2 linked regions of the Methylobacterium currus genome follow. The protein of the gene in region 2 binds, or shares a complex with, the protein of the main gene of each other region. Links are inferred from orthologs where the notes say so. Each region holds a gene or a part of one and is shown on either strand. Other genes may lie near its edges.

Evidence for each region.
Region 1: the proteins of moaD (region 2) and DA075_RS00820 are in contact, whole or in part, in a crystal structure (PDB 1FMA), measured with the Escherichia coli proteins. The link is inferred for Methylobacterium currus from one-to-one orthologs.

What each region holds. Positions count from the first base shown.
Region 1 is NZ_CP028843.1:166,082-181,484, reverse strand. What follows is about bases 6,296-9,195. They hold DA075_RS00820 (molybdenum cofactor biosynthesis protein MoaE), read right to left. Parts: upstream 8,024-9,195; coding sequence 7,568-8,023; downstream 6,296-7,567. Other genes in these bases: DA075_RS00815 (gamma carbonic anhydrase family protein), read left to right, coding at 8,169-9,188; DA075_RS00825 (DUF1993 domain-containing protein), read right to left, coding at 6,793-7,353; DA075_RS00830 (hypothetical protein), read right to left, coding at 6,296-6,641. Also shown: DA075_RS00855 (transglycosylase domain-containing protein), read right to left, coding at 1-2,137; DA075_RS00850 (YcgN family cysteine cluster protein), read left to right, coding at 2,459-3,031; DA075_RS00845 (YciE/YciF ferroxidase family protein), read left to right, coding at 3,237-3,767; gshB (glutathione synthase), read left to right, coding at 3,875-4,831; DA075_RS00835 (AI-2E family transporter), read right to left, coding at 4,856-5,944; more of DA075_RS00830, read right to left, coding at 6,237-6,295; msuE (FMN reductase), read right to left, coding at 9,437-10,015; DA075_RS00805 (HAD family hydrolase), read right to left, coding at 10,141-10,836; DA075_RS00800 (PetM family of cytochrome b6f complex subunit 7), read left to right, coding at 11,012-11,332; DA075_RS00795 (YeiH family protein), read left to right, coding at 11,421-12,467; DA075_RS00790 (TadE/TadG family type IV pilus assembly protein), read right to left, coding at 12,474-13,784; DA075_RS38080 (hypothetical protein), read right to left, coding at 14,172-14,297; DA075_RS00780 (L,D-transpeptidase family protein), read right to left, coding at 14,505-15,403. UniProt on the Escherichia coli protein: Converts molybdopterin precursor Z to molybdopterin. This requires the incorporation of two sulfur atoms into precursor Z to generate a dithiolene group. The sulfur is provided by MoaD.
Region 2 is NZ_CP028843.1:5,767,555-5,783,057, forward strand. Bases 6,206-9,205 are described here. They hold moaD (molybdopterin converting factor subunit 1), read right to left. Parts: upstream 7,832-9,205; coding sequence 7,580-7,831; downstream 6,206-7,579. Other genes in these bases: DA075_RS26555 (metal ABC transporter solute-binding protein, Zn/Mn family), read left to right, coding at 6,206-6,306; DA075_RS26560 (DUF3616 domain-containing protein), read right to left, coding at 6,317-7,363; pgsA (CDP-diacylglycerol--glycerol-3-phosphate 3-phosphatidyltransferase), read right to left, coding at 7,842-8,441; uvrC (excinuclease ABC subunit UvrC), read right to left, coding at 8,521-9,205. In the rest of the region: DA075_RS26540 (malate--CoA ligase subunit beta), read left to right, coding at 117-1,286; sucD (succinate--CoA ligase subunit alpha), read left to right, coding at 1,298-2,197; more of DA075_RS26555, read left to right, coding at 5,311-6,205; more of uvrC, read right to left, coding at 9,206-10,572; DA075_RS26580 (glycosyltransferase family 61 protein), read left to right, coding at 10,701-11,810; DA075_RS36110 (hypothetical protein), read right to left, coding at 11,917-12,153; DA075_RS26585 (chemotaxis protein), read right to left, coding at 12,165-12,884; DA075_RS26590 (L,D-transpeptidase), read left to right, coding at 13,141-14,130; DA075_RS26595 (DUF2076 domain-containing protein), read right to left, coding at 14,327-15,094; DA075_RS26600 (malate synthase G), read left to right, coding at 15,364-15,503. UniProt on the Escherichia coli protein: Involved in sulfur transfer in the conversion of molybdopterin precursor Z to molybdopterin.

The sequences.
Region 1 (15,403 bases), 5.6 Mb from region 2 along the record:
GCCCGCCCACCGTGTTGAACGCCGCCCGTCCCGGAGCCGGGCTCTCCACCGAGCGGAACAGGTGGCCGAGGCCGCCCAGCACCTCGAAGGAGCGGCGCGACAGGGCGCCGGCCGGCGCGCCGGGGGGCGGCGTCGCCGGGGCGGGGCCTTGCGCGGTGCGGGCGCCGGCCTTGTCGGAGTCGAAGCCCGGCATCGGCTTGATCTCGATGCCCTGGTGGGCCGGGGCCATCACCTCGTGGAAGGTGATCGCCGGCAGCGAGCCGCCGGTCAGGTTCTTGGTCGAGGAATGGTCGTCGTTGCCGTACCAGACGGCCGTCACGAGGTTGCCGGTATAGCCGACGAACCAGGCATCCCGGTAGGCATTGGTGGTGCCCGACTTGCCGGCGGTGCGCACGCCCTCCACCGCCGCCTTGCGGCCGGTGCCCTCGTCGACGACCTTGTTGAGCATGTAGTTCATGTCGGCGACGACCCGGGTCGAGAGCAGCTGCTCGGGGGGCGCCTCGCTGGTGTCGTGGCGGTAGATCACCTCGCCGGCCCCGGTGCGGATCTCGGTCGCCGCATAGGGCTTGGCCCGCCTGCCGCCATTGGCGAAGACCGAGTAGCCGGCGGCCTGGTCGAGCACCGTCACCTCGGCCGAGCCGATCGGCAGCGAGACCGAATCGACCAGATTCGAGGTGATGCCCATCTTGTGGGCGAGCTCGATGATCTTGGCCCGGCCGAGCTTGGCCGCCCGGGCGTCGTGGGTCTCGCCGAGCTGCTTGCCCATGGCGATCGAGAACTGCACCGGGATGGTGTTGATCGATTTCGCCACCGCGACCCATAGGGGCACGGTGCCGGCGAAGGAGCGGCCGTAATTGGCCGGGCACCAATTGCCGATGCAGACCGGCCGGTCGACGACCCTGCTCTCGGGCCGCCACTGCCCGGTGGCGAGGGCCGCGGCGTAGACATAGGGCTTGAAGGACGAGCCGGGCTGGCGCAGCGCATCGGTGGCGCGGTTGAACTGGCTCTGGCCGTAATCGGCCCCGCCGACCATCGCCCGCACCGCCCCGTCCGGGTCCATGGTCACGAGCGCCGCCTGCTCGACGTCGAAGGCGTCGCCGAACTGGCGCAGCACGTTCTCCACCGCCTGGTCGGCCCGCTTCTGGATCGCGAGGTCGAGCGGGGTCTTGACGACCAGCACCCGCTCCTTCTTGAGCTTGCCCTCGTCGACGAGCTTCTTGATCTCGTTGAAGGCCCAGTCGAGGTAGTAATCGGCGCTGATGTCGCGCGAGCGCGTCACCGGGGTCGCCGGGTTGCGCAGGGCCGACTGGATCTGCCCTTCCGTCAGGTAGCCCGCCTCGACCATGTTGTGCAGCACGTCCGCGGCCCGGGCGCGGGCCGCCGGCAGGTTCACGTGCGGCGCGTACTTCGTCGGCGCCTTGAACAGGCCGGCCAGCATGGCGGCTTCCGGCAGGGTGATGTCCTTCAGGTTCTTGCCGAAATAGTAATCCGCCGCCGCCGCCGCCCCGAAGGTGCCGCCGCCCATGTAGGCCCGGTCGAGGTAGAGCTTCAGGATCTCGTTCTTGGTCAGGTGGCATTCGAGCCAGAGGGCCAGGAACGCCTCGTTGACCTTGCGCTCGAGCGAGCGCTCGTTCGACAAAAAGAGGTTCTTGGCGAGCTGCTGGGTGAGCGAGGAGCCGCCCTGGACGTGGCCGCCGCCGCGGGCATTCACCGTCACGGCGCGCAAGGTCCCGATCGGGTCGATGCCCCAATGCTCGTAGAAGCGCCGGTCCTCGGTCGAGATCAGCGCCTTGACCAGGATGTCGGGAAACTCGTCGATGCGCAGCGAATCGTCGTGCTTGATGCCGCGCCGTCCGACCTCGGTGCCGTAGCGGTCGAGGAAGGTCACGGCGAGGTCCGGCGCCTTGAGCCAGTTCTCGCTGGTCTGGTTGAAGGCCGACTGGGCGAGCGTCAGCATCACCACGGCGCCGGCGAGCCCCAGCGTCACGCCCTCGCTCGCGAGGTCGAGGACGACGCGCCTGACGCCCCGCACCCGGAAGCGGCGCTGGATCCGCTCCGCGAAGCGCCCATAGGCCTCGCCGAACGACCGGCCGCCATTGTAGAGGCCGTCATTCAGCCAGGCGTCGAAGCCGAGCATCCCGTGGGACAGGCGGGTCCGGAGCTTGGTCAGCCGGTTGGGGGGCTGGTTCTCGGGCACTGTGGCGGGTCCTCGGGCAGATCCTCGGGAGGCTGCGGTCTGACGGTCTAGCAAGCCTCGCATCCTAGCGCGAGACGGTAAGCCGGTCGCAGGCTTCCAGGGCCTATATGGGGCGCCGGCGCGCCGACACGACGTCGCAGGAGTGCGCAGCCGGGTCCGGCCGTGCTTGCCCGCGGGCCGCGGGCGCGGCAGAGGAGGGGCCTCCCGCCCCGATTCCACCCTCGCGCCGTCGATCCGGCGCCTCGAAGGCCCTGAACAGCCGTGGCCAAAGCCCGCAGCAAACCCCCGCGCCCGCCCGCCTCCCGCAAGGCCGCGACCCCGTTCTGGCGCGAGAAGAGCCTGGAGGCCCTGAGCCCGGAGGAGTGGGAGAGCCTGTGCGACGGCTGCGGCCGCTGCTGCCTCCTCAAGCTCGAGGACGAGGATACGGGCGAGATCCACTACACCGATATCGGCTGCACGCTGCTGGATGCCGGCACCTGCCGCTGCCGCGACTACCCGCGGCGCCATCTCAGGGTGCCCGATTGCGTGCGGCTGACGCCCGAGGCGGTGCGCAGCCTGCGCTGGCTGCCGCCGACCTGCGGCTACCGTCTGGTGCGGGACGGGCAGGACCTGCCCTGGTGGCACCCCCTGGTCTCCGGCACCCGGCGCACGGTGCACGAGGCCGGCATCTCGGTCTACGGGCGCGTCAGCGGCACCGAGGAGGAGTTCGAGATCGACGAGATGCCGGACCGCATCGTCGACTGGCCGGGCCAGGATCCGGAATGCCAGGATCCCGAGAGCCAGGATCCCGAGAGCCGGGATCCCGGGAGCGAGGACCCGCAGGCCGGGTCGTGATACCGGCCCGGAGCCGTCGAGGAACCGTGCCGGCCGGGTGACGCTCGCCGGCAGTCCGGGACGGCGCCCGCACCGCGCAAGGCCCCACCCCGGCAACGCCCCCGCCCCGGCAACGCCCCCGCCCGCCGTTCCCGGATGCTGGCGCGCCTCGGCTCGGCAAGGCCGCGTCGAGCCGGAACGCGGCGCGCCTCCCAGGGAGAACGCCTTGGGCCTGTTCTCGAAGCCGATCAGGCGCATGGACGATCTGTTCCAGCACAGGCTCCGGGACATCGACTATGCCGAGCGGCGGATCACGAAGGTGCTGCCGAAGTTGATCGCCAAGGCGGGCGACCCGCCGCTGAAAGCGGGGTTCGAGACCCACTTGCGCGAGACCGAAGGGCAGATCCGGCGGCTCGAGCAGGTGTTCCGGACGCTGGGCCCGCAGCCGAAGGGTGTGCGCTGCGCGGCGATGGACGGGATCATCGCCGAGGCCGAGGAGATCACCCGCTACGGCACGATCATCGCCTATGCCCGGCAGCTCGGCCGCCAGGACGTGATCGGCCCGCTGCAGCAGACCCTTGAGGAGGAGAAGGCGGCCGACAAGGCGCTGACCTCGCCCGCCGAGAGCCGGGTCAACCGCAAGGCCGTCGGACCGTGGGCGCAGGGCCGCCCGACCGTGGACCGGGACGGTCTCGTCCCGGACCTGGCATGGGACTTGCTACGTCTCGTTGGACGCTCATGGGCGTTTCCTCCCTGACTTGGGGCCCCGCCGCAACCCTGCGCGCGGGGCCTCCTTTCCTTCGCGGCCGTTGCCATCGGGCGCGGGCCGCCCGATAACCCGGGCGACCGGAGGATATCCCCGACATGGCCCTCACCGTCGCGGTCCAGATGGACCCGATCCAGGCGATCCGCATCGCCGGCGACACCACCTTCGCGCTGCTGCTGGAAGCCCAGAGCCGCGGCCACACGCTCCTGCACTACACCCCCGACCGGCTCTCGATGCGCGACGGGCGCGTCACCGCCCGGGTCGAGCCCCTGCGGGTGCAGGATGTCGAGGGCGACCACGCGGCCTTGGGCGCCCAGGAGCGGATCGACCTCGCCGAGGTCGACGTGGTGCTGATGCGCCAGGACCCGCCCTTCGACCTCGCCTACATCACGGCGACGCACATGCTGGAGCGGATCCACCCGCAGACGCTGGTGGTGAACAACCCGTTCGAGGTGCGCAACGCCCCCGAGAAGCTGTTCGTCACCGCCTATCCGGAGCTGATGCCCCCGACCCTGATCACCCGCGACAAGCGCGAGATCGAGGAGTTCCGGGCCGAGCATGGTGCCGTGGTGATGAAGCCGCTCCACGGCCATGGCGGCGCGGCGGTGCTGCGGGTGCTGCCCGAAGACCCGAATTTCGGCTCGATGTTCGACCTGTTCTCGGTCACCTTCCGCGAGCCCTGGGTGGTGCAGCGCTTCCTGCCGCGGATCACGGAGGGCGACAAGCGCATCATCCTGGTCGACGGCGAGCCCCTCGGCGCCGTCAACCGGGTGCCGGCCGCCAACGACATCCGCTCCAACATGGTGCGGGGCGGCACCGGCGGCGCGACGGCCCTCACCCCGCGCGAGCAGGAGATCTGCGCGGCGATCGGCCCGGAATTGCGCCGCCGCGGCCTGATCCTGGTCGGCATCGACGTGATCGACGGCAACCTGACCGAGATCAACGTCACCTCGCCGACCGGCATCCGGGCGATCAAGCGCCTCGGCGGCCCCGACCTCGCGGTTCCGGTCTGGGACGCGATCGAGGCCAAGGTGACCAGGCCGCAGAGTGCCTGATGCGGGACAAGGGGGAGGGCGCTCTCAGCCCGCATCCTCCCCCAGCGTGTCCTCGATGTAGAGCCGGTCGAGCAGCACCTTGGCGACCGCCATCAGGGGCAGGGCCAGGGCCACGCCCCAGAGGCCGAACAGCACGCCGAGCAGGATCTGCCCGGCGAACAGGGTGGCGGGCGGGATGTCGAGCGCCCGCTTCTGCACGAAGGGCGTCAGCACGTAGCTCTCGAGGGTCTGCACCAGCAGGTAGACGCACAGCCCCGCTATCACCCCCTTCAGCCCCGAGGCGAGGGAGGCCAGCACGATGACGATGCCGGCGACCAGCGCCCCGATGGTCGGGATGAAGCAGAGCAGGCCCGCCTGGAGCCCCAGCACCAGGGCCCCGTCGATGCCGACCAGGGTCAGCCCGAGCCAGACGCAGACGAAGATCGCCGCCATGACGATGAGCTGGCCGAACAGCCAGTGGCGCAAGGTGATGCCGATATCGTCGGCGACGGAGGCCGCATGGGTGCGGTGGCGCGAGGGCACGAAGCGCAGGAGGCCGTCGCGGTAGGTCCGGGGATCGGCCGCCACGAACAGGCCGAGCACCACCACGATGAACAGGTTGCCGATGGCGCCGAACACCGCCAGCACCACCGTCGAGGCCTGGCCGAGCACGCTGCCGGCGCCCGAGAGCAGGGTGCCGGGGCTCGGCAGGCCGCTGGGGCCCTTCGAGCGCCCTTCCTCCGGATGGCCGTCCTGCGCCGCGGCATCCTTGAGCTTGCCGAAATCGAGGAAGCGGGTGTCGATCCCGCGGGCGTCGAGCCAGGACTTCACCGTGCCGGATTGCTGCTGCAAGGTCTGCCCCAGGCGCTGTGCCTGGCCCGCCACGGTCGCGCCGCCGAGCCCGACCATGCCGAGCACCAGGAGCGTGAGCAGCACGCTCACGATCGCGAGCCGCGCCCCGTGCCCGAGCGGGAGGACGCGGCCGAGGTAATGGGTCAGCCCCTCGAGGAAGACCGCGAACAGGATGCCGGCGAAGATCAGCAGCAGCGTGTCGGCCGAGTGCCAGGCCAGCAGCAGGGCGGCGGTGAACGACACCACCCCGATCCCGGCCAGCACGAGGGAGCGGGTGCTCACCCTGGCCGGGCGGGCTGGCTCCTGGCGAGCGACGTTCTGAGGTGGAAAAACGGCCATGTCCGGTGCACTCTCTCCGCCGGCGGCGCCGAGGCCGCCGTGAAGGACAGATAGCCGCGAGCGGCCGTTCGGCGACCGGGCTTCCGCGCTTGCACTCGCCGGACGTGATCGTCCGGCAGCCGTCTCATACCCTCGCGCCTTCGCATCGATGCGCACGCGTCCGGCGCATCAGCGCCGGCGCCCGTTCGGGCTTGGCCAGCGCCTTCGGACGAGGCCGTTCGAAGGCGCGGCGGTATCACCCCTCCTCGCGCCGGCGCCGCACGCTGGCGAGCACGGCGGGATGCGCGGAGGTCTTCCAGGGTTCCAATCCCTCCGGCGCAACCGCCACGAAGGGCTTGGGCAGGGCCAGGACCGGGGCCGAGCGCCGGGGCTTCCACTCCTTCACCTCGACGACCTCGATGATCGGCTCGGGCGGCGGGCGGATCGTCCGGCGCACCGGCGGCGGCGCGCGGCGCCGGCCCATGATGCGCAGCAGCGCCCAGCCGATGAGGCCGGCCCAGGCGATGAGCACCCCCCCGGGCGTCGGCCGCTCGGAGAGGAGAAGAGTGACGAGTCCGACCAGGGCGCAGGCCACCGCGAGGCTGCGTGCGCTCAATGGGTCGAACGGCAGGGGGTCGGGATGTCTGTGATTGCGGAGCATGGCCACGATCCTGCCGCAGGCCGGTCAGCGCTTCGTCAGTTCGATCGCTCCAATTCTCGGTAATCCCCGCTTCACACGGATTTGCCGGCCCGGATGACGGGTTTCGAGACTGGCCGGACGTGTTTGTCGTCAGGCCTGACGGTCGCCACCGTCATGTCGCGGTGCCGGGGCGCAGATACGCGAACATGTGAGCGACGTAGTCGGCTTTCCCCAGTTCGACGCCTTGCGCGCGCAGGATCGCGTAGGCGGCCATGACGTGAAAATAGAACTGCGGCAGCGCCCAATCGCGCGTGTATTGCGCGGCGGTGAGATCGAACACCATGCCCTGCGGCAGAGCATGCGCGATCGGCGTCGCCGGGTCGACCGCGGGCCCATCCGCTGCCGAGGCCCGTACCAGCGCCACCGTCTCGGCGATCCTCGCCTGCGCATCCGCGATCGATCCGGGCCGGTCGGCCGCGTTCCGGCCTTCATCGATCAGGGTTGCCACCGAGGGCGGCAGTGGCTCCCCGCGCAACCGGAACACGCCTTCCTGAGCCTGCACGCAGGCGAAACGGACCTGGGCGGAGAGCGGGAACATGTCGGGGGCCAGGCGCGCGGTGAGAAGCGCCTCGGCCCCGCCGCCCGGCCGCTGCCGCTCGGCCTTGCCGAGCCAGGCCGACAACGCCTCCAGCATCTGCACATAGGTCGGTATGAGGACGTCCGGCAGGGTCATGGCTGTCTCCTCGACGGTCAGTGGCCCTGCCGTCCCTACCGACCCGTCGGGCGCCACGCAATCCAATGCCGATATGTTCTGACAGAAATCCTTGCCATGTCAGGTGATGTGCTGATTTCGATTTTTATCGTATCAAAACATCATGTGCCTTGTTCTTATGTTCGTGGCGCCAAGAGGCGGCAGGCTGGTGGAACGATCTTCTGGAAGGGTGAGGTCACCACCGCGCTGCCGCGGCCGCGTCGTGCTCCGTCGCCTCGACCCAGCCGCCGAGGGTGCCGTCGGCGCGGTGCTCGCGCTTCCAGAACGGGGCACGGGTCTTGAGGTAGTCCATCAGGAAGCTCGCGGCCTCGAAGGCGGCGCTCCGGTGGGCGGAGGCCGCGAGCACCAGCACGATGCCCTCGCCCGGGCGGATCAGGCCGTGGCGGTGGATCGCGACGGCGCCTTGCAGCGGCCAGCGCGTCACGGCCTCGTCGAGCACGCGGCCGATCTCGGCCTCGGCCATGCCGGGATAGTGCTCGAGCTCGAGGGCGGCCAGCTGCCCGTCCTCGTCGCGGCACAGGCCGGTGAAGCTCACGATGGCGCCCGCCCGCCCGCCCAGCTCCGCCGTGAGGGCGGCGATCTCCGCCGCGACGTCGAAGGGCTCGGGCTGGATCGAGAGGCGAGGGGTCATGGCGGGTCCCAGCGGTGAGGAGGGCGGCGTTCTAGCACGAACGGTCGCGGCCCAAAGACCCCGGGGCTGGCGGCGGCGGCGGAACGGCGTCAATGTCGGGGGCAGAGGGACCGGCCGCGCGGCCGTCCGGACGGAGGAACGCCCCGTGACCCCTGACCTCCTCCTCCCCTTCGACGACACCGAGCCCACCTTCGCGGCCCGGCCGGTCTGGTGCGGCCGCGGAAGCGCGGTGATCGGGCGGGCGAGCCTCGGGGCGCAAGGCTGGCTCGGCGACGAGTCGGTGATCCGCGCCGACGGGCACGACGTGATCGTCGGCGACCGGTTCTGGCTCGGCGCCCGCTCGACCCTGCACATCGCGGCCGAGATGTATCCGTGCATCGTCGGCGACCGGGTCACGGTCGGCCGCGACGCGGTGATCCATGCCTGCACGGTGGGCGACGATGGTGTGATCGAGGATGCCTGCGTGGTCCTCGACGGGTCTCTGATCGAGGACGGGGTGCTTCTGGAGGCCGGCAGCACGGTGTTTCCGCGCACCACCCTGCCGGCGGGCTTCGTCTGCGCCGGCAGTCCGGCCCGGCCCCTGCGCCCCCTCGCGCCGGGGGAACTGGCCGAGCGGGCCGAGCGCCTGCGCGAGGCGGCCGCGAGCGAGCCGGCCCCGAATCCGGGGGATGCGTTCGCGCCCGATCCGGCGGTATTCGTCGCCCGCACCGCCCGGCTGCACGGCCGGGTCGCCCTCGCGCCGGGCGCGAGCGTGTTCTTCTCCTGCATCCTCGAGGCGACGTCGAGCCCGATCGTGGTCGGGCCCAACGTGAACGTGCAGGACAATTGCGCGCTTCATGCCCGGGCCGAGGGCCTGGTGATCGAGCGCGACACCACGCTCGGCCACAACGTGACCGCCGGCGACGGGCGCATCGGCTCGGGCTGCCTCATCGGCATGGGCGCCCGCCTCAGCCCCGGCACGGTGGTGGAGGCCGACGTGCTGCTCGCCGCCGGCAGCACTACCGATCCGGGGCAGGTGCTCGATTCGGGCTGGCTCTGGGGCGGACGCCCGGCCCGCGCCCTGTCGCGCCTCGATGCGAATCGCCGCGCCATGATGGCCCGCACCGTCGCGAGCTATGCGGCCTATGGCCGGGCCTATCGCAAGCTCCAGGAGCGCGTGCCCTGAGAGATCTCAGGCTCTCTGAGAGATGCGGGGCTGAGCAGACTGGCGTTGGCAGGCCAACGCTTCGTCCGCTTGAGTTCTTGTTGTGCCGCGGATTCTTGTCGCAAAACCGGCAATCATACCATCGCGCTTTCGCATGACGTGCCGACGCGAAAGCGCCAGGCGCATCAGCGCCGGCACCCGTTCGGGCTTAGCCGCGCCTTCGAACGAGCCGTTCGAAGGCGCGGCGGCACCGCCTTTGCGAAATCTGCTTAGAGCCCCGCCACCGCTCGTCCGGTTCCGGCGCGGCGGGCCGCCTCCGCCACGTCGAGGAGATGGGCGAGCTCGGCCGCCGCCGCCGCGACCCGCTCGGCGACGCGCTCGTCGGTGACGATTCCGTCCTCGATCTCCGTCTCGCCGGCATAGACCGCGGTCGGCGCCACGTGGGCGGTGAAGAAGCCGAAGAGCGGGCGCAGCTGGTGCTCGACCATCAGGGCGTGGCGCGGGCCGCCGCCGGTCGCGGTGAGGGCCACCGGCTTGCCGGCGAGGGCGGCCGGTTCGAGGAAGTCGATCACATGCTTGAACAGGCCCGAATAGGAGCCGTTATGCACCGGCGAGCCGACGATCAGCCCGTCCGCGCCCTCCATCGCCTCGATCATGTGGGCGATCGGCAGGGGCAGGCCCTGCCGGGTGGTGGCGCCGAGCCCGGTGCCGACCTCGGCGAGGTCGTAGACCTTCAGGTCGATCGGACGGCGGCGGCCGAGCTCGGCCGCGACGGCTTCCACCAGCGCGCGGGTCCGGGAGGGGCGGCGGACGTTGCCCGAGAAGGCGACGATGCGGGCTGGTCTCACGGCGGGCTCCGGTTGGCTGGCGGCGACGGGGATGCTGGAACGGTCTCGCGGCCTCGCGTCGGCCCCGAATGTGCCGGGCGCGCGCGACAGGTCAATGCGAAACCGGTGCCAGGGCTCCCCGTCCCTTAACGGGACGCAGCGTCCCACGTCTCCAGAAGATGGGGCAGGGCGGTGAATTCGTCGAAGACGCGAAGGGCCCCTGCGGCCAAAAGGTCGGCCCCGGCCCGGTCATGCGCCCAGTGGCCGCCGCCGCAGAAGCCGAGGACCGGCATCCCGGCGGCCCGCGCCGCAGTGACGCCCGGCACGCTGTCCTCGATCACCACGCAGGCCTCCGGCGCCACGCCCATCTCGCTCGCGGCGTAGAGGAACAGGTCCGGGAAGGGCTTGCCCCGCGCCACCATGGCGGCGCTGAAGACGTGGCCGTCGAAATGCTCCAGCAAGCCGGTGAGCGCGAGCGCGTGGCGCAGGCGCTGGGGATCGCTGCTCGAGGCGACGCATCGCCGCTTGCGCATCGCCTCCAGCACCGCGCCGGCGCCGGTGATCGCCGTCAGCTCGGCGTCGAAGGCCCGCAGGGTCTCGGCCCGCACCGCGTCGACGAAGCCCTCGGGGGCCGGCACGCCGTAATCGGTGGCGATATGCGCCATGATCGAGGTCATGCTGGTGCCGGTGAAGCGCCGCGCCACCGTGTCGAGGTCGATCGGCACGCCGATGCGCTGCAAGTTCTCGGTCAGGCGCGCGAGGCTGATCGGCTCGCTGTCCACCAGGACACCGTCGCAATCGAAGATCACCAGCTCCGGCCCTGCACCCGTCCTGCCGTTCATGCCGCTCCCCTCGCTGTCGGTCGGGAGCGCCGTGGCATGCGGGGCGAGCCGGGATCAACCCGCCACGGTGCCGCGCTCGCGATGGCGCTCGCGGCCTGCAAATCCTTGCGCCCGCAAGGGCCTGTCTCTACTCAAGGTGCCGCGCGTCCGGGGGGGGCGCGGTCCGGAGCCCTGGATGATCCGCTTCCTGTGTCGCTGCCTCGGCCTGCTGCTTCTCGCCGCCGGCTTCGTCGGGATCGTCTATGACGGCGCCCGCTCGATCGCCAACAATGCGGTGCTCGTCACCTCGGTCAGCGACGTCGCCGTGGCGCTCATGAAGGACCGGGCCGCGAGCCTGCAGGCGATGGCCGAGGGCGGGCAGCCGACGCTGTGGAAGCTCCTCGGCCTCCCTTTCACCCTCTCGCCGGCGGCCCCGATCGCCCTGGTCCTCGGCCTCGTCCTGCTCTGGCTCGGCCAGCCGCCGCGGACGGGCATCGGCACGAGCTTCCGCCCGTGAGGTCCCGCCCGTGAGGTCCCGTCGATGAGTGCCGGACGTCCCGCCGGCGAGTGCCCGCGGCTTCTTCTTTCCATGAGCATGCCCGACGATGCGGCCTGATGCGATGGGGCGGACCGCACTCGCGGTCCTGCCCGGCCTCACCCTCTGCGTCGCCGTCACGGCGGCGGCGAGCCTGGTCCAGGCGGCGGAGGAGCGCCTCGTCCACCACCCCTATGTCGAGGCGCTGGTGATCGCGATCCTTGCCGGCATCGCGATCCGCTCGGTCTGGGAGCCGGGGCCGCGCTGGCGCATCGGCATCGCCTTCAGCGCCAAGCAGCTCCTCGAGGTCGCCGTGATGCTGCTCGGCGCCTCGATCAGCCTTGGCGCCCTGGTCGCCTCGGGGCCGGCGCTGCTGACCGGCATCGTCGCCACCGTGGTGATCGCGCTCGTCGCCAGCTACCTGATCGGCCGCCTGCTCGGGCTGCCGGCCCGGATGTCGATCCTGATCGCCTGCGGCAATGCCATCTGCGGCAACTCGGCCATCGCGGCGGTCGCCCCGGTGATCGGGGCGAGCGGCGACGACGTCGCCTCCTCGATCGCCTTCACGGCGATCCTCGGCGTGCTGGTGGTGCTGGGCCTGCCGCTCCTCATCCCGCTCCTCGGCACCACCCCGACCGAGTACGGGGTGCTGGCCGGCCTCACGGTCTACGCGGTGCCGCAGGTGCTGGCCGCCACCGTGCCGGTGAGCCTCGTCAGCACCCAGGTCGGGACGCTGGTCAAGCTCGTGCGGGTGCTGATGCTCGGGCCCGTCGTCCTCGGCCTGTCGCTCCTCGCCTCGCGCCTGCGCGACGAGCCCGGCACCCCGGCCGGCGCGCGGAGAAAGCTCGGCTTCTTCAAGCTGGTGCCGTGGTTCATCCTCGGCTTCCTGAGCCTCGCCACCGCCCGGTCGCTGGGCCTCGTGCCCGACGCGGCGCTGGCGCCCCTCACCCGCACCGCCGGCATCCTGACGGTCATCGCCATGGCGGCCCTCGGGCTCGGCGTCGACGTGCGGGTGGTGGCGCGGGTCGGTGGCCGGGTGACGCTCGCGGTCACCGCCTCCCTGGGCGTCCTGCTCGTCGTCAGCATCGCGCTGGTGCGGGGCCTGGGGATTTCCTGATCGTGCTCAGCTCCTGAGCGACGCCGTCCCGGATTTCGGCCCGACCCCGTCCGGGACCGGCACCGAGGTCGCGCCGTAATTCGCGTTGAGGGTGAGGTTCGGACCTTCGTAGAGGTTGATCTGCTTCGCGACGATCACCGTATAGGCCGACTGATCGGCGACCGGCCGGCTGCTGTCGATGATCAGCCGCCCCGCCGGCAGGTAGATCGTCCCCAGCATCGTGCGGGCGTTGTTGCTGATGATGCGGTACTCCCGCATCGGCTTGGTGCCGCCCGGCGGCGGCGGGGGCGGCGGCGTGACGTAGATGTCGATCGGCACCGGGATCGGGTTCGCCACGGTGCGCTCCTCCGCCATCAGCAGGCCGGCCATGAGACCGCCAGTCGGCGCGGTGAGGCTGATGGTGGTGTCCTTGTCGAACAGCATCCCGCCCTTGCTGCCGGTGAAGTAGAAGCCGACCCCCTGGCCCGACATGCTGGCTTTCTTGTCGACGATCAGCGGGCCGTCCTTCATGACGTAGGTACCGGGGCGCAAGGTGACGATGGCGGTCTCCGTGATATGCAGGCCGCCGCAATAGGTGCCGGGATCGAGGGTGATGGTCGCCGTCACCACGTTGTGGCGCCGGGACCGCGACTTCGCGGCGGGATCGGCATACGGGCTCAGCACCGTGCAGGCGAAGTCCGGCGTCGGCAGGGGACGGTCCTTGAGCGGATCGCCGAGGGACGGGCAGTCGGTGATCGGCGTCGGCGTGAACAGGGCCTTGGATCCGTCGAAGCCGCCCGCCGAGCAGATCGACATGGCCCGGGCCGTCGCGCTGTCCTTGCCCTGGATGCCGCTCGGGCTCACGGAGTTCGAATATAGCGAGCATCCGTCGGCGGTGATCTTCGCGTTCTTCTCCATGTCGAACGCCCCCTTGGCCGAGGGGTCGAGGGCGAGCAGGCACAGGCGGACCGAGCCGACGAGCTGAGCCTTCGCGCGGACGATCAGGGTGGTGGAGGGCAGGCTGAGCAGCTTGCCCATGAGCGAGGGCACCGTCTCCTCGATCACCGTCGCCACGGAGCTGCGGCTGTCGCCGATCTCGGCCGCGATGCTGCTGCGGCGGTCGGCAGGGGTGCGGGCCTGCGCCTGGATCGCCTGCCGGGTGATGCTCGCCACCGAGGCATCGTCGGCATTGGCGAGCTTGAGCATGTTGGCGCCGGCGAGCACCCCCGCATCGGCGGCGCTCTGCAACTGGGCCTTGCGGTAGAGCAGCCGGCTGTACTCGACGCCGGCGCTCACCGCGGCCAGCAGGACCGGCAGGATGACCGCGAAGGCGACCATGACGGCGCCGCTGCGATCCCGCGCGAAGAACCGGAGCAGACGGGCGCCGCGCCTCCCGCGGTCATGGGCATGGTCTCCAGAAAGTGGGTTCGTCAAGGAAGCCGCACCGCCGTTGAGCCTTGGTGGAGAGGGCAGGCCTCCTGCGCAGGCTCCGCCGGGTTGCGAGGTCGACCACGCACAGGCACCGCGCCGTAGGCTGCGGTCTGATCTAACAACGGCGATCTGAGGGAGAAAAATTCTAACGAATGGTGAAAACGGCAGGTCTGGCGCGTCGTTGTGCCAGCATTCGAGGTTGCCGTTACGGTTCAGCCCGTCCGGGATCGGTGGCCGTGACGGCGATGACGCGGGGGGCGGCCGCGGATGTGATCGCCGGCGGCGCGATCGGTCTCAGGCCAGGACGGCGACGGCGGTCTCGATCGGCAGGAACAGCGTGCGGCTGTCTTCCGGGTCATCGGTGAGTTCTGCGCAGCGCCGGGAGAAGCGCTTGGCTCCGTCATCCGTCGCGTGAATCACGACAGCGGCGATGCCGATGCGGCGTGAGGCGACGGCGATCCGGTGCGAAGCATCGCAGAGGAGATCCGCTCCGAGCCCTTGCCGGCAGAGACATCGTCGTGTTGGTCGCGAAGGGCGTGCACATCGCGCAGCCGCGCGGTGGATGCCTCGGACGACCGGGCGGCGCTGCGACGAGTCTGGTGCGGACCCGTCGCGGGATGCGCCGGGTCAGGTCGGCGGCACGGAAGTCCGGCGCTCGATGGCGGCGGAGGGCTTCGACGAAGCAGGCTTGTCGGTCGGGGGGGCCTTGGCGGAGGACGGTTTCGGCTCGGCCCTCAGTGCCGGCTTCTCGGCCGCAGGTTCCTTGACGTCGGCGGGCTTGGTGCCGGCAGCCTTGGCGGTGGTGGACTTGGCGGCGGTGGACTTGGTGGTCGAAGACTTGGTGGTCGAAGACTTGGCCGCGACGGGCTGGGTGGTGACGGGCTGGGTGGTGACGGGCTTGGCCGCGGCGGGCTTGGCCGGCTCCGGCTTGGGAAGCGCCCCGGTCACCGCGACGTCGGCCGGCTTGGCCGGGTCCTTGGCCGGGTCCTTGCCCGGGTCCTTGCCGGTGTCGAGGCCGTAGACGTCGTCGCGAAAATGCACCCGGCCGTCGGGGGTGGCGTAGCCAGTGAGATAGACGAAGGTCACAGGGATAGGCTTGGCCAGCTTGATGTCGCGGCGCTCGCCGGTGGCGATGCCGGTCTCGATCTCCATCGGTCCCCAGGTCGAGCCGGGGCCGTTCGGGCCCGGCGTGCCGTCGAGCAGCCACCCGACCAGCGCCTTCACGTCCGCGACGCGCACGCAGCCCGAGGAGTGGAAGCGCACGTCGCGGGAAAACAGCGACTTCGAGGGCGTGTCGTGCATGTAGACCGCGTGCCGGTTCGGCATGTCGATCCGCACCTGGCCGAGCGAGTTGTCGAAGCCCGGATCCTGGCGCAGGGTGTAGTTCACCGCCCGCTCGGTCGACCAGTCGACGGCGGTCGGCTGCACCTCCTGGCCCTGGCCGTCGAGCATGCGGATATGCATCTTGGCAAGATAGCCCGGATCCTTGCGCATGTGCGGGATGATGTCCTTCTTGATGAGGGACA
Region 2 (15,503 bases):
CGATGAACTGATCGGGCCGAACAGTCGAAGCAACGCACCGAGCTTTTTCGGCCGGGCGCGAGGAACCCCCTCGCGCCCGGAACGGGAAGCCTTTGCCAAACATCCAGGAGGACGCCATGGACGTGCACGAGTACCAGGCCAAGGAGCTGCTCGCGAGCTTCGGCGTGCCGATCCCGAAGGGGGCCGTGGCGTTCAGCCCGGACCAGGCAGTCTACGCCGCCACGGAACTCGGCGGCGGGCACTGGGCAGTGAAGGCGCAGATCCATGCCGGCGCCCGCGGCAAGGCCGGCGGCATCCGGCTCTGCCGCACCACCCACGAGGTCCGCGACGCCGCGACCGACCTCCTCGGGCGGCGCCTCGTCACGCAGCAGACCGGCCCCGAGGGCAAGCCGGTGCAGCGGGTCTATATCGAGACCGCCGACCCGTTCGAGCGCGAATTGTATCTCGGCATCGTCCTCGACCGGAAGGTCGAGCGGGTGCGGGTCGTGGCCTCCAAGGCCGGCGGCATGGACATCGAGGAGATCGCCGCGACCGACCCGGAGGCGCTGCTGCAGGTGGTGGTGGAGCCGGCGGTCGGCCTCCAGCCCTTCGAGGCGCGCGAGCTGGCCTTCCGCCTCGGCCTCAACATCAAGCAGGTCGGCGCCGCCGTGAAGACGATCATGAGCGCCTACCGCGCGTTCCGCGATTGCGACGCCGTCATGCTGGAGATCAACCCGCTGGTCGTCACGCGCGACGACCGGGTTCTGGCGCTGGACGCCAAAATGTCGTTCGACGACAACGCGCTGTTCCGGCGCCGCAATATCGCGGACATGCACGATCCCTCGCAGAGCGACCCGCGCGAGGCACAGGCCGCCGAGCACAACCTGAACTATATTGGCCTCGACGGCGAGATCGGCTGCATCGTCAACGGCGCCGGCCTCGCCATGGCGACGATGGACATGATCAAGCATGCCGGCGGCGAGCCGGCGAACTTCCTCGATGTCGGCGGCGGCGCCTCGCCGCAAAGGGTCGCGACGGCCTTCCGCCTCGTCCTCTCCGACCCGAACGTGCGGGCGATCCTGGTCAACATTTTTGCCGGCATCAACCGCTGCGACTGGATCGCCGAGGGCGTGGTCCAGGCCGCCCGCGAGGTGAAGATCGGCGTGCCGCTGGTGGTGCGGCTGGCCGGCACCAACGTCGAGGCCGGCAAGGCAATCCTGGAGAAGAGCGGCCTCGACCTCATCACCGCCGACACCCTGACGGAGGCCGCCGAGAAGGCGGTGGCCGCCATCCGCACCAAGAACTGAGGACCTGTCCGATGAGCATCCTGATCGACGAGACGACCCGGATCCTGGTTCAGGGCATCACCGGGGACAAGGGCAGCTTCCACGCTCGCGAGATGATCGAGTACGGCTCGCGGGTGGTGGCCGGCGTCACCCCGGGCAAGAGCGGCCGCACCGAGCACGGCGTGCCGGTCTTCGACACGGTGCGCCAGGCGGTGCAGGAGACGGGCGCCGAGGCCAGCATCACCTTCGTGGCTCCGCCCTTCGCGGCCGACGCCATCATGGAGGCGGCGGATGCCGGCATCCGGCTGATCTGCTCGATCACCGACGGGATTCCCGCCCAGGACATGATGCGGGTCAAGCGCTACCTGCGGCGCTACCCGAAGGAGCGCCGGCCGATGGTGGTGGGGCCGAACTGCGCCGGCATCATCTCGCCCGGCAAGGCGATGCTCGGCATCATGCCGGGCCACATCTACCTCAAGGGCAATATCGGCGTGATCTCCCGCTCCGGCACGCTCGGCTACGAGGCCGCGGCGCAGATGAAGGCGGTGGGCCTCGGCATCTCGACCTCGGTCGGCATCGGCGGCGACCCGATCAACGGCTCGTCCTTCCTCGACCATCTCGCCCTGTTCGAGGCGGACCCCGACACCGCGGCGGTGCTGATGATCGGCGAGATCGGCGGCCCGCAGGAGGCGGAAGCCGCGGCCTGGATCCAGCGGAACATGAGGAAGCCCGTGGTCGGCTTCGTCGCCGGGCTCACGGCGCCCAAGGGCCGCAAGATGGGCCATGCCGGCGCGATCATCTCGGCCGCCGGCGACAGCGCCGCCGAGAAGGCCGAGATCATGCGCTCCTTCGGCCTCACCGTGGCCCCCAGCCCCGGCGCCTTCGGCACCACCATGGCGCAGGTGATGGCGGAGCGCCGCAAGGCGGCGTGAACGGCCGCGCTTCAGCGCTGGATCCCCTCTCCCACACGGGAGAGGGGAGGCCGCGCGCATCGACAATCCCTCCCTCGATCCCCACGGGGAGCCCCCGATGATCCACACTCCCGTCCCCGACACGCCCTTCGTCCCGCCGCTCATCACCGGCACCGAGGATCGCGTCGCCCTCGACGTGCTGTTCCGCTCGCTGGTGGATGTCTGCCGGCGCCACCAGCCGGAGCTGGAAGCGGTCTTGCGCGGGCAGGCGGACATCGCCGGGCTGTCGCCGGAACTGACCGCCCGCGCCCTGCAGGTCCAGGGCATCTGGTTCCAGCTGATCGCGATCGCCGAGCAGAACACCGCCATGCGCCGGCGGCGCCACGTCGAGCGCAATGCGGGGCGCGACCGGCTGAAGAACTCGTTCAGCGCCGTCCTGGCGCGGGCCGCCGCGCAGGGCGTGCCGGCCGGGACCGTGCACGAACTCCTGACTTCATTGCGGGTGCGCCCGACCCTGACGGCGCACCCGACCGAGGCCAAGCGGGTCACGGTGCTGGAAAAATTCCGGCGCATCTACCTGATCCTGAAGGAGCTGGAGATGCCGCGCTGGACCGAGCGCGAGCGTCACGCCCTGATGGACGACCTGCGCGACGAGATCGAGCTGGTCTGGATGACCGGCGAATTGCATCTCGAGAAGCCGACCGTCGACCGAGAGGTCGCCTGGGGGCTGCACTTCTTCGACGAGACCCTGTTCGAGATGCTGCCCGAGACCCTGAACTCGCTCGAGGAGGCGCTGGCGAGCGCCTATCCGGGTGCCCGGTTCGAGGTGCCGGCCTTCTTCCAGTTCGGCTCCTGGATCGGCGGTGACCGGGACGGCAACCCCTTCGTCACCGCCGAGGTGACGCGGCGCACCTGCGGCGCAACGCGCTGGCGAGCCTCCGGCGCTACCGCGACGGGATCGGCGGGCTCGCCCGCACCCTCTCGATCAGCGCCCGCGCCCTGCCGGTGGCCGAGGCCTTCGCGGCGGCGCTCAAGGACCAGCTCGCGCTCCAGCCGGACGGGGACGAGATCGCGCGGCGCAATCCCGGCGAGCCCTACCGGCAGTTCCTGACCTGCCTGAGCCGGCGCCTCGACGCGACGATCACCGGATTGGAGGAGGAGCCCGGGACTGGGCCCGTGGGTCCCGGTTACGCCGATGCCGACGCGCTGATCGCCGACCTGCGCGCGCTGGAGGAGGGCCTCTCCGCCGCGGGCTGCCCCTCGCTCACCGCCAACCGGGTGCGGCCGGTGCGCCGGATGGTCGAGATCTTCCGCTTCTCGACCGTGCGGCTCGACATCCGCGAGAACACCACCCGCACGACGCGGGCGCTCCAGGCGCTGTGGCGCCAGCGGAATGAAGGCGAGCCGCCGGACGTTGACGCCCCGGCCTGGACCGGGTGGCTCGAGACCGAGCTGGCCCGTCCCCTCGATGGCCTGCCCGACCTCTCCGGCCTGCCCGAGGAGGCGCGGGAGACGCTCTCGACCTTCCGGCTGGTGGCGGAGATGCGCGGCAGCCTCGACCGCGAGGCCTTCGGCGCCTTCGTGCTGTCGATGACCCATTCGGTGCCCGACATCCTGGGCGGCTATCTGCTGGCCAAGCAGGCCGGCGTGTTCCTCGACGCGGCGGGTATCGAGGTCTGCCCGCTGCCGATCGTGCCGCTGTTCGAGACCATCGACGACCTGCGCGCCGCCCCGGCGATCATGCGGGCGCTGCTCAAGGTGCCGGTGGTGCGCCGCTCCGCCCGCCAGCAGGGCGGGGTGCAGGAGGTGATGATCGGCTACTCCGATTCGAACAAGGATGGCGGCTTCGTCGCCTCGAACTGGGAACTGGCCAAGGCGCAGCGGCTGCTGACCCAGGTCGGCGAGCAGGCGGGGATCGGCATCGCCTTCTTCCACGGCCGCGGCGGCTCGGTGAGCCGTGGCGGCGCGCCCACCGCCCGGGCCATCGCCGCCCAGCCGCCGGGCTCGATCCGCGGCCGGTTCCGCACCACCGAGCAGGGCGAGGTGGTGTCGTTCAAGTACGCCAACCGCGGCACCGCCGCCTACCAGATGGAGCTTCTGGCCTCCGCCGTGCTGGCCCACGCCCTCGACGGGGCGGCCCCCGGGATTCCGGCGGCGAACCCGGAATTCGACGACGCGATGGAGGCGCTGTCGGGCGCGTCGCGGGCGGCCTATGCCCGGCTCCTGACGCATCCCGACCTCGTGACCTATTTCGGCGCCGCGAGCCCGCTCGACGAGATCGCGCTCCTCAATATCGGCTCGCGCCCGGCCCGCCGCTTCGGAGCCCGTAGCCTCGCCGACCTGCGGGCGATTCCCTGGGTCTTCGCCTGGAGCCAGAACCGGCACGGCATCACCGGCTGGTACGGGGTCGGCAGCGGCTTGAAGAGCTTCCTCGACGTGCGGGGCGAGGCCGGCCGGGCGCTGCTGCGGCGGATGTTCGAGGATTCACCCCTCTTCCGCCTGATCATGGACGAGGTCGAGAAGACCCTGCTCACCGTCGATCTCGCCATCGCCCGCGACTTCGCCGGCTTGTGCCCGGACGAGGGCGCCCGGGAGGCGGTCTTCGCGATGATCGAGGCCGAGTACCGGCTCACCTGCGCGATGGCCCTGGAGGTGAGCGGCGCACGCACCCTCGCCGAACGCTTCCCGCTCTATCGCGGCCGGCTCGCCGAGCGGCTGCCGGTGCTCAACCAGGTCAGCCGCGAGCAGGTGAACCTCCTGCGCCGCTTCCGCACCGAGACCGACGCGACGGCGCGAGAGGCGCTGAAATCGGCCCTGCTCCTGTCGATCAACTGCGTCGCCACCGGGTTCGGGGCGACGGGGTGAGGCAGGGCCGCCCGACGGTCGGGAGAGGCAGGAGAGCAGCGGGCCGGGGCATCCCGCTCGCGCATGATGGTCCGGCCCGCCGGTGACACCGTCCGAGCGGGAGCGGCAGGAACGGCGTGACGGGCGCGACCCTGGACCGGCCCCGGCGGCCTGTCTTCGACCCAGGTTAACTCGCCGGCAGAGTCTCGGCCCCTCATGGATGTAACATTGTTGCATTCTCTCTCGCTTCGGCCTAGGTGAGGCCCGTCATCGAGCGAGGAATGCGTGTGATGGGCAGGCTGAGGATCGGGACGCTGCTGCTGGCCTTGAGCCTGGCCTTCTTGAGCCTGGCCTCCATGGGGCTCGCCTGGATCGCCCCGGCGCGGGCGCAGGAGCCCGTCCGGCAGGAGCTTGTCCGGCAGGAGCCTGTCCGGGTCGTGGCGACCTTCTCGATCCTCGGCGATCTTGTGCGCCAGGTCGGGGGTTCGCGGGTCGCCGTCACCACCCTGGTCGGGCCGAACGGCGATGCGCACAGCTTCGTGCCGGCCCCGGCCGACGCGCAGGCCGTGGCCGCCGCCCGGCTCGTGGTGGTCAACGGTCTCGGCTTCGAGGGCTGGATCGACCGGCTGATCAAGGCCTCGGGCACCAAGGCCACGGTCGTCGTCGCCGCAAAGGACATCGTCCCGATCGAGGAGGAGGACGAGGGCGGCGGTCACGGTCATGATCAGGGGCATTCCCAAGATCACGGGCATGCCCACGCCGCCGATCCCCATGCCTGGCAGAACGTCGCCAACACCAGGAGCTACGTCGCCACGATCCGTGACGGCCTCCTGAGCGTCGATCCCGAGGGAGCGGGGACCTACCAGGCCAACGCGGCCGCCTATCTGGCGCAGCTCGACGCCCTCGACGCGGAGGTGCGGACGGCGATCGCCGGCATCCCGGAGGCGCGCCGGCGCATCGTCACCACGCACGACGCCTTCGGCTACTTCGCGAAGGCCTACGGCCTGCGCTTCCTCGCCCCCCAGGGCGTGTCGAGCCAGAGCGAGGCCACCGCCCGCGACGTCGCCGCCATCGTGCGGCAGGTCCGCCGCGACAAGATCCCGGCGGTGTTTCTCGAAAACATCTCCGACCCGCGGCTGATGCAGCAGATCGCCCGCGAGAGCGGCGCCAGGGCGGGCGGCCGGGTCTTCTCCGACGCCCTGTCCGAGCCCGGCGGCCCGGCCCCGACCTATCTCGAGATGATCCGCCACAACGTGAAGGAGTTCGTGGCGGCGCTGAGCGGGTGAGGCCTTGGCCTCACCTCACGTCGAGCGTCAGGCTCCGGAACCGCTTGCCGTCCCGCGACTCCTCGCACGGCTTGCCGTCGGAGCCCAGGGCCTCGCCGTCGTCGCTCAGTACCTGGATCCGGTCGCCGGCCGGGCTGACCAGCAGGGCCTCGGGCTGGAAATCCGGGATCCCCGCGAAGGCCGCGGCGGCGCCCTCGACCCGGACCGGCCTGTCAGCCGGATCGCCCGACCAGCGATAGAGGTCGAACGGCTCGCCCCCGCCGCCGGCGCCACCCGCGAGGATCAGGTAGGCCCTGGCCTCCGGGGCGTAGGCGATGTCGCGGATGCCGCGGCCCTTGAGGTCCAGGGCGACCGGGGTGCCGAGGCGCGGGGCGGCGCCGGCGACCGCCTCGGCCGGGTTCTCCAGCGGCACCAGCAGGGCGTTCGCGTCGGTGTCGAGCGGGTTGCGCAGGCCGAGCCAGAGCGACGTCCCGTCCGGCCGCGGCGCCATTCCCTCGATGTTGAAACCCTTGCGCTTGGGGTCGAGGTCGTCCCGGGCCGGCACGTCGAGGCCGATCCGCGACGCGAAGAGCGGCGACAGGGCCGCGAAGGCCTGGGGCAGTCCCCTGACCGTGCCGCCCTTGGGGGTCAGGCTGGTCACGCCGCCCGATTCCGTCACCGTCAGCGCGGCGAGGCGGCCGCGGCCCGGGCTCTGCTTGCCGCCGTGCCGGCGGCTGTGCGACCCGAGCACGTAGAGGTCGGATCCGAGCCAGGTCGCGGATTCGAGGTCGGCCTTGCGGTCCTCGGGGGTGAGACCGAGATGGGCTGCGAGATCGGCGCCGCTCAGCGGCAGCGCGTCACCGCTGGCGCCGGCCCGGTAGAGCCCCATCACCGTCGATTCGTCGTCGACCACCAGGAACCGGTCGTTGACGCTGCCGCGCGGATAGGGCACCGCGCCCGAGGCCTCGCACATCCCGCGATGCTCCATGAGCGGGCCGATCGTCACCGGCTCGGCCGAGGCGGCGGGGACCGCCAGCGACGAGGCCAGGAGCGCGAGGAGCGGCAGGGGGCGGGACATCGGGAACTCCCACGGAGATGTTTCGAGATCCCACCCGCGATCTCATCCTGAGGTGCAAGCGTCAGCGAGCCTCGGAGGTGGGCTCCAGAAACCCGCGTGACTCCGGGTGGCTCCTTCGAGGCCCAACCGATCTCCGATCGGCCGGGCACCTCGGGATGAGGTCGCAGGGTGGGATGAATTGAAACTGGAACGGGTGGACCGACGAGGCTGACCGCCTCAACCCCCGGTCATCGGTGGGAAGAATGCCACCTCGCTCGCGCCGGCAAGCCTCGTCTCGGGCTTGGCATGGACCCGGTCGACGGCGGCGCGGACCACGCCGTCCGTCTCGAAGGCGTAGGCGTATTCCTCACCGCGGCCCCTCAGCCAGGCGACGAGGTCGGCGACGGTCGCCACCTCCTGCGGCAGGTCGAGGGTCTCTTCGGGGCGGCCGATCCGCTCGCGGACCCAGGCGAAGTAGACGAGCTTCATGGGGGGCTGCTCATCTCTCGTCGTCGATCACGTGGCGGATGCCGGAGCGCATGTAGTCGTAGCCGGTATAGAGGGTCAGTGCCGCGGCGAGCCACAGCAGGATCAGCCCGAGGGTGCCGTTGCCGGGGAGCACCCGCTCGCCGGCGGGGCCGGCGATCAGCACGCCGAGGGCCACGAGCTGCACCGCCGTCTTCCACTTGGCGACCCGGCTCACCGGCACGCCGACCTTCAGCTCGGCCAGGTACTCGCGCAGGCCCGAGACCAGGATCTCGCGGCACAGGATCACGATCGCGGCCCAGAGCGACCAGCCGCGGATCGTCCCGTCGGCGCAGAGCATCAGCAGGCTCGCGGCGACCAGGAGCTTGTCGGCGATCGGGTCGAGCATCCGCCCGAGCGCCGAGCTCTGGGAATAGGTGCGGGCGACATAGCCGTCGAGATAGTCGGTGATCGCCGCGGCGACGAAGACCGCGACGGCGATCCAGCGCGCCGTGTCGTCCTGTGGCCAGAACAGCAGCGCCACCACCACCGGGACCGCGACCAGACGGCCGTAGGTCAGGAGGTTGGCGAGGTTCAGGGCCGTCGAGCGGCGCCGGGGTACGACCACGTTCATCGCCATCGGTGAAACCATGCGGGAGGAGGGGGCGTCAACCGAGCCCGGCCCGGACTCGGCGTCACGCATCGGCGATTCGTCACGCATCGGCATGAAAGAAGTCGTAGACCGCCCGGGCCGTCGCGGCGTTGACGCCGGGCGTTCTGGCGAGATCCTCCAGCGCCGCCCGCTGGATCGCCTTCACCGTCCCGAAATGGTGCAAAAGGGCGCGCTTGCGGGTCGGCCCCACCCCCGGGATCTCGTCGAGGGGGTTTCGCACCATCTCGCGCTTGCGCTTGGCCCGGTGCGCCCCGATGGCGAAGCGGTGGGCCTCGTCGCGCAGGCGCTGGACGAAGTAGAGCGTCGGGTCCCGCGGCGGCAGGCGGAAGGGCGCCTGGCCGGGCACGAAGAAGGTCTCGCGCCCCGCATCCCGGTCGCGCCCCTTGGCGATGCCGACGAGCGGCACGTCGGTCACCCCGACTTCGTCGAGCGCCTTGCGGGCCGCCTCGAGCTGGCCCCGGCCGCCGTCGATCAGCACCAGGTCGGGCCAGGCCGGAAAAACGTCGGTGTCGGCCGGATCGGGCGCGGGCTCCGGCTCCGGCGGCCCGCCCTCGGCGGCGGCGATCGCGGCCTCGGCCTTCGTGCGGGGATGCTCCTTGACCAGGCGGGCGAAGCGGCGCTGCAGCACCTCGCGCATCATGCCGTAATCGTCGCCGGGCTTCACCTCCTCGGACTTGATGGTGAAGGTGCGGTAATGGGTCTTCATGAAGCCCGTCGGCCCGGCGACGATCATCGCGCCCACCGCGTTCGTCCCCATGATGTGCGAGTTGTCGTAGACCTCGATCCGCCGCGGCGCGGAGGCCAGCCCGAACGACGTGCCGAGCGCGGCGAGGAGCTTGCCCTGCGAGGCGGTGTCGGCGAGGCGCCGGGCCAACGCCTCGCGGGCGTTGCGGGCGGCGTAGTCGACGAGGTTCTTCCGTTCGCCGCGTTTCGGGGAATGGATCTCGACCCGGTTCTCGCCCCGGGTCGAAAGCGCAGCGGCCAGCAGCTCCGCATCCTCGATCTCGTGCGAGGTGAGCACCAGCCGGGGCGCCGGCTTGTCGTCGTAGAACTGGGCCAGGAACGAGGCCAGCACCTCGGCCGGCGTCATGCTGCGGTCGGCCTTCGGGAAATAGGCCCGGTTGCCCCAGTTCTGCCAGTTGCGGAAGAAGAAGACCTCGATGCAGAACTGGCCGGCCTGCTCGTCGAGGGCGAAGACGTCGGCCTCCTCGATCCCTTGCGTGTTCACGCCCTGCACGCCCTGGATGGCGGCGAGCGCGGCGATGCGGTCGCGGTAGCGCGCCGCCTTCTCGAACTCCCAGGCGTCGGAGGCGGCCTGCATCTCGGCGGCCATGCGCTCCTTCACGGCGTTGGACTTGCCGGACAGAAAGCCCCGCGCCTCCGCGGCGAGGCCGGCGTAATCCTCGACCGAGATCTCCTTGGTGCAAGGGCCCGAGCAGCGCTTGATCTGGTAGAGCAGGCAGGGCCTGGTGCGGTTCTCGAAGTAGCTGTCGGAGCAGGAGCGCAGGAGGAAGGCGCGCTGCAGCGCGTTGACCGTGCGGTTCACCGCCCAGACGCTGGCGAAGGGGCCGTAATAGTGGCCGGCCCGGCGTCGCGCCCCGCGATGCTTGACGAGCTGCGGCGCGTCGGTATCCGCGGTGAGCAGGATGTAGGGCAGGGACTTGTCGTCCCGCATCAGCACGTTGAAGCGGGGCTTCAGCTGCTTGATGAGGTTCGCTTCCAGCAGCAAGGCCTCGGTCTCGGTCGCCGTGGTGACGAACTCCATCGAGGCCGTCTCGGCGATCATCCGGGCGATGCGATTGGTGTGCGCCTGGCCGCGGGCGTAGGACCCGACCCGGTTCTTCAGGTTCTTCGCCTTGCCGACGTAGAGCACGTCGCCCTTGGCGTCGAACATCCGGTAGACGCCCGGCGAGGTCGGCAGGGTGGTCCAGAACCGGCGGATCACCGCGGTGCCGGCCTGGATCGCGCCTGCGCCGGCATCGAGGTCGAAGTCGATCTCGGGGGCGGTGTCGAGGGCGTCCACCGCCTCGTCGTCGTCCTCGATCGCGTCGAGGGCGTCGGGCGGCACGTCGTTCCCAGGCTGTCGGCTCATCCAGGCGATGTAGGCGGCCTTCCCGCTGCTGGAAAGACCGCGCCGGGGCGCTAAAAGGCCTCCCTTCAGCCCCGCGCCCGCGAAGGAGCGCCAAGTGACCCCTCACGCCGCATGACGCTTCACCCCTCATGACGCTTCGCGTTTGCCGGACGCCCCGGACCCCGCGTCTCCGGCGTGACCTGCCGGCCGTGCGGGTGGTCGAGAACGTCCTCTACCTGCCGCACAGCGAGGCGCGGGGCCAGCCTTCGGCCCTGTTCGATGCCGCGCGCCACTTCATCCCCGAGAGCGTGGATGTCCGCGGGAGCGGCACCACGCCATCCTGGCAGCGCACCGACTGGCCACAGGACTGGCCGGACGGCCCGCCGGCGAGCGTGGCCGAGGCGCCGGAGGAGACCTACCTCTTCCTCGGCGGGGCGCACCTGCATTACGGGCACTTCCTGGTCACCACCCTGCCGCGGTTCTGGCCGCTGCTGCGCGCTCAGGCCCCGGCGCCGGTCCTGTGCTACGCCCCGGCCCATCCCGCGTTGTGGCAGCCCTTCCGCTTCGCCGTTGACATCCTGGCGCTCCTCGGCCTCGACGTGCGCGACATCCACGCCTTCGAGGCGCCGATGCGCCTGCGCCGTGCGATCGTACCGGCTCCCGCGTTCCAGGAGGAAGGCTTCGCCCACACGGTCTTTCGCGACCTGTGCCGCGAGATCGGGGCCGGCTGCTACGCTCCGGACGAGGTCGATGCGGACGAAAGGCCGGCCTACCTCGCCAAGACGCGGCTGTCCGGCGGCGTGCGCCGCTTCGCGAACGAGGAGGCGGTGACGGAGATCCTGGCGCGGGAGGGCGTCGAGATCCTGCACCCGGAGGCGATGAGCTTTTCGGATCAAGTCCGGCTCTTCGCCCGTAGGCAGGTGGTCGCGGGCTCCCTCGGCTCGGCCCTGCACACCGCGCTCTTCGCGCCGTCCGGTCGTCGGGTGGTGGCGCTGAGCCCCGGCCCGCGGATCAACCCCACCTTCCTGCTCGTCGACGCCCTATGCGGCAATGCCGTCGCCTATCTCCACCAGCCCGGCACGGCTGAGACCGAGCCGGGGGCCTTCGGCAGCCAGCAGACCCTCACCGATCCGCGGGCCGCCGCCGACGGGTTGCTGCGGCGGATGGACAGGATGCGGGCTGCCTCGGCTCCCGGGCGGGGTGTGCTGTCGGCGGCGTGGTCGCGGCTGGGCCGGATGGCCGGGCGGGGGCGGACTTAGCGTTTGCGATCCATTCCGCTCCGGACTTCCTTCGCCCGAGGCCGCCATGGCCGTGAACCGCGTCGACCGGCCTGATTTTCCAGCGACGATGCCGACATCCTCCGAGTCATCCCGGGTTCTCGCCTTCGGCGCGCCCCGGGATGACGACGGAGGGTTCGAAATTCGTCGGGTGGACGAAACAGATCTCTTGGAAAAAATATCGCTTGGCAAGACGACCTCTTGGCAAGCCGATTTCTTGGCCAGCCGACCTCTTGGCAGGCCGATGCAAGCCGATCTTTCGGCTCGCGGCGGGCTCGACCACGAATCCGGGCTGGCTCATGAAGCCCGGACCCTCGACGCCCATCGCCCCGATCGTCAGTCGAACAGCGCGTCGATATCGTTCTGGTCGACGTGGCCAGGATCCTCGTCGAGCTTCGGTCCGTTGAGCAGGCTGCTCTCGTCGTCGATGCTGACCCCGGCGCGCTCGCCGATGAGGTCCTTGAAGGCCTCGAGCCCGCCCCAGGCCTCGATCATCCGGTCGATGTGGTCCTCGACGAACTTCAGCACGCTGACGATCTTGCTGATGCGCTGGCCGGTCAGGTCCTGGAAGTTGCAGGCCTCGTAGAGCACCACGGTGCGCTCGAGGATCGTGTCGACGTCGGAATGATCCTTCAGGCCGCCGTTCGAGCGCAGCATGGAGGCATGGGTCTCGATGTCCTCGACCGCAGCCAGGATTGCGGTGGTGGCCCGCTCGGTGGCGTCGACCACGGCGTCCAGCTCGCCGGCGGCCCGGCGCACGCCCTTGCCGTCGAAATCCTGCCGGTGCAGCACGGCGATCTCGTGCTTGGTCCGTCCGATCGCCGCCTTCATCACGTCGAGCTCGGTGCGCATGCCGTAGATCTCGGCCATCTCCCGCCGGCAGGCGTCGATCACGTCGCCGGTGGTGGAGGCGGTGAGCCGCTTGAGCTCGTTGACCGTCGCCAGGATCTCGGAGATCCGGTCGTCGTTGACCGAGGACGGCGGAGCCGCCGCCACCTCGACGGGAGCATAGGCAACGCCGAGACTGTCCTCGATGCGGAAGCGCTTGTTCTTCATGGGTCCGAGAGAGCCTGCAACCGCGGCCGCATCGCACGGCCCACGCCGGCCAATGTCCCCAAGATTGATTGCGAATTGCTGAATGCCTGCCAGGGCGCGCGGACGCGGTGACGAAGGATTCACGATGCGGATGAATTAACAATTTGCTGCAGGGATTTAGCGAAACGCTCACCACGTTCCTTCACCGTCCGGTCCCGGGCGTCCTGCTCTGCTGCCGCCATCGCCGGTGGTCGGCGGAGGGTCGGGGACGGTTGCGATGGTGGTGCGCGGGATGGTGCTGGCCGGGGTGATCGCGGCCGGTCTCGGGGCGGGTCCCGGAACTCTGCCGGCCCAGGCGCAAGGGGTTCCGGGACCCTATGGCGGCGGCTTCATCGAGTACCTGATGACCGGGCAGGACCCGGCTGCGGTGGCTCGCCCTCTGCGCCCGGCCCCGGTCGCCCCGGACGGCACGATCCTGGCGGGCCGTGGCTACCGGCAAGCCGGCTATGCAGCCGACGCCTACGGCGGGCAACGTCCGGCCTATGCCCGCACCGTGGGCTACACGGCCGCCGGTTCGTCGGGCGCGCAGATCGGCTACGCCCCGGTCGTGCCCGGACAATACCCGCATTCCGGCGACCCGGTGCCGGCCCAGGCCTACCCCTCCCAGGCCTATCCCTCCCAAGCCTATCCCTCCCAAGCCTATCCCTCCCAAGCCTACCCGCCCCCGGCCCCGCAGGCCTACGCGCCCGATCCGTTCGAGGCGCCCCGCGGCCGCCCGGTGCCGATGCCCGAGGCTCGCGAGGAGGGGATCGGCCGGGCGATCGACCCGCGCTTCCAGCGCCAGGAGGTCGCCTATGACGGCGGGCACCGGCCCGGCACCATCGTGATCGATACGCCGTCGCGCTTCCTCTACCTGGTCCAGCCCGGGGGGCGGGCCCTGCGCTACGGCATCGGCGTCGGGCGGCCGGGCTTCACCTGGTCGGGGATGAAGACGGTCAGCGCCAAGCGCGAATGGCCGGACTGGACCCCGCCCGCCGAGATGCTGCGCCGCCGCCCCGACCTGCCGCGCCACATGGCCGGCGGCCCCGCCAACCCGCTCGGCGCCCGCGCCCTCTATCTCGGCTCGTCGCTCTACCGCATCCACGGCACCAACGAGCCGCACACGATCGGCCAGTCGGTCTCCTCGGGCTGCATCCGGATGATGAACGAGGACGTGATGGATCTCTACGAGCGCGTGCCGGTCGGTGCCCGCGTGCAGGTGATCTGACGGGAAGGTGATCTGATACCGCGGCGCCTTCGAACGAACTCGTTCGACGGCGCTGGCCAAGCCCGAATGGGCGCCGGCGCTGATGCTCCGGACGCCTTTGCCTCGATACGTCGATGCGAAGGTACGATGGCATGAGACGCGAAAGGCCCCGCCGCGTCGCCGCGGCGAGGCCCTTCAGGACCGGCGTGACGCGCGGTCAGACCCAGTCGTCGCTGCCGCCGTCGCCCATGTCGCCGTCGAAGGAGGCGTCCTGGAAGCCGGCATCGTCGCCGCCGAGCGGGGCACCGAAATCTTCGCTGCCGCCCTGGTTGCCGAAGTAGTTGTTCTCCACGACGGTCTCACCGCCCGCTCCCGCCGCGCCGGCGCCGCCGAGGCCCGCCATGCTGCCCAGCGAGGAGTGGCCGCCCGCGAAGGCGTTGCTGAGCGCGCTGCCGAGCAGCATGCCGCCGGCCGCGCCCGCCGCCATCGGCAGCGCCGTGGCGAGGAAGCCGCCGCCGCGCTGCTGCGGCGCCTGCGGCTGGCCGCCCCAGGGACCGCCCTGCTGCGGGCCACCGTAGCCGGGCTGCTGCGGCGGGTAGCCTTGCGGGCCGCCATAGCCGGGCTGCGGCTGGCCGTAGCCGCCGCCCTGGTTGCCCCAGGCGCCGGCACGCTGCGGCGGCTGCTGCGGCTCGGGCCGCGAACCGCCGCCGAAGATGCTGGAGAAGAAGCCGCCTCCGCCGGATCCTTGCCCCGCACCCTGGCCGCCGCGCTGCGCCTCCGCCCGGGCCTGCTCGAGCTGCTGGTTGAGGCTCTTGATCGCCTCTTCCTGCACGTAGACGAGCTGCGCCAGGGCGTAGGGGGCGTAGGGCTGGGCGCGGATCTTGTCGGCGATGAAGCGCTCCGCGTCGGCATCGCGGGGCTGCTGCGCGGCCTGCTCCAGTCGCTGGAATATGCCGTTGATGACGTCGCGTTCTTCGCTGTTCATGGAGCCGTACTCCTTCGGTTGCCGGCGGGCGGGCCCGGCCCGGCGCCCACGAGATGGGAGGGGGGCCGGCATTTGTCACGGGGAGGCAACGCCCGAGCGGGGCATTTTCGCCTACCGACTGCATTACGTTTTCGACAGGTCGTCTCATCCCGGGATGCGGGGATGACCGTCGCGGGCTGCGCCGGCGCGCCGGCTTTCTGGCGCCCGCATCCCCTGTTAAGGGGGGGCCGAAGACGCGGCACGTGCGGATGCCCGCGGGAGGAAAGCTGATGGATCGCAAGACGGTCGGTGGCGTGTCGGTGGCCTCGGTGCTGCACGATTTCGTGGTGGAGGAAGCCCTGCCGGGGACCGGGATCAGCCCGGAGGCCTTCTGGAACGGCCTGTCGGCCATCGTGCGCGACTTAAGCCC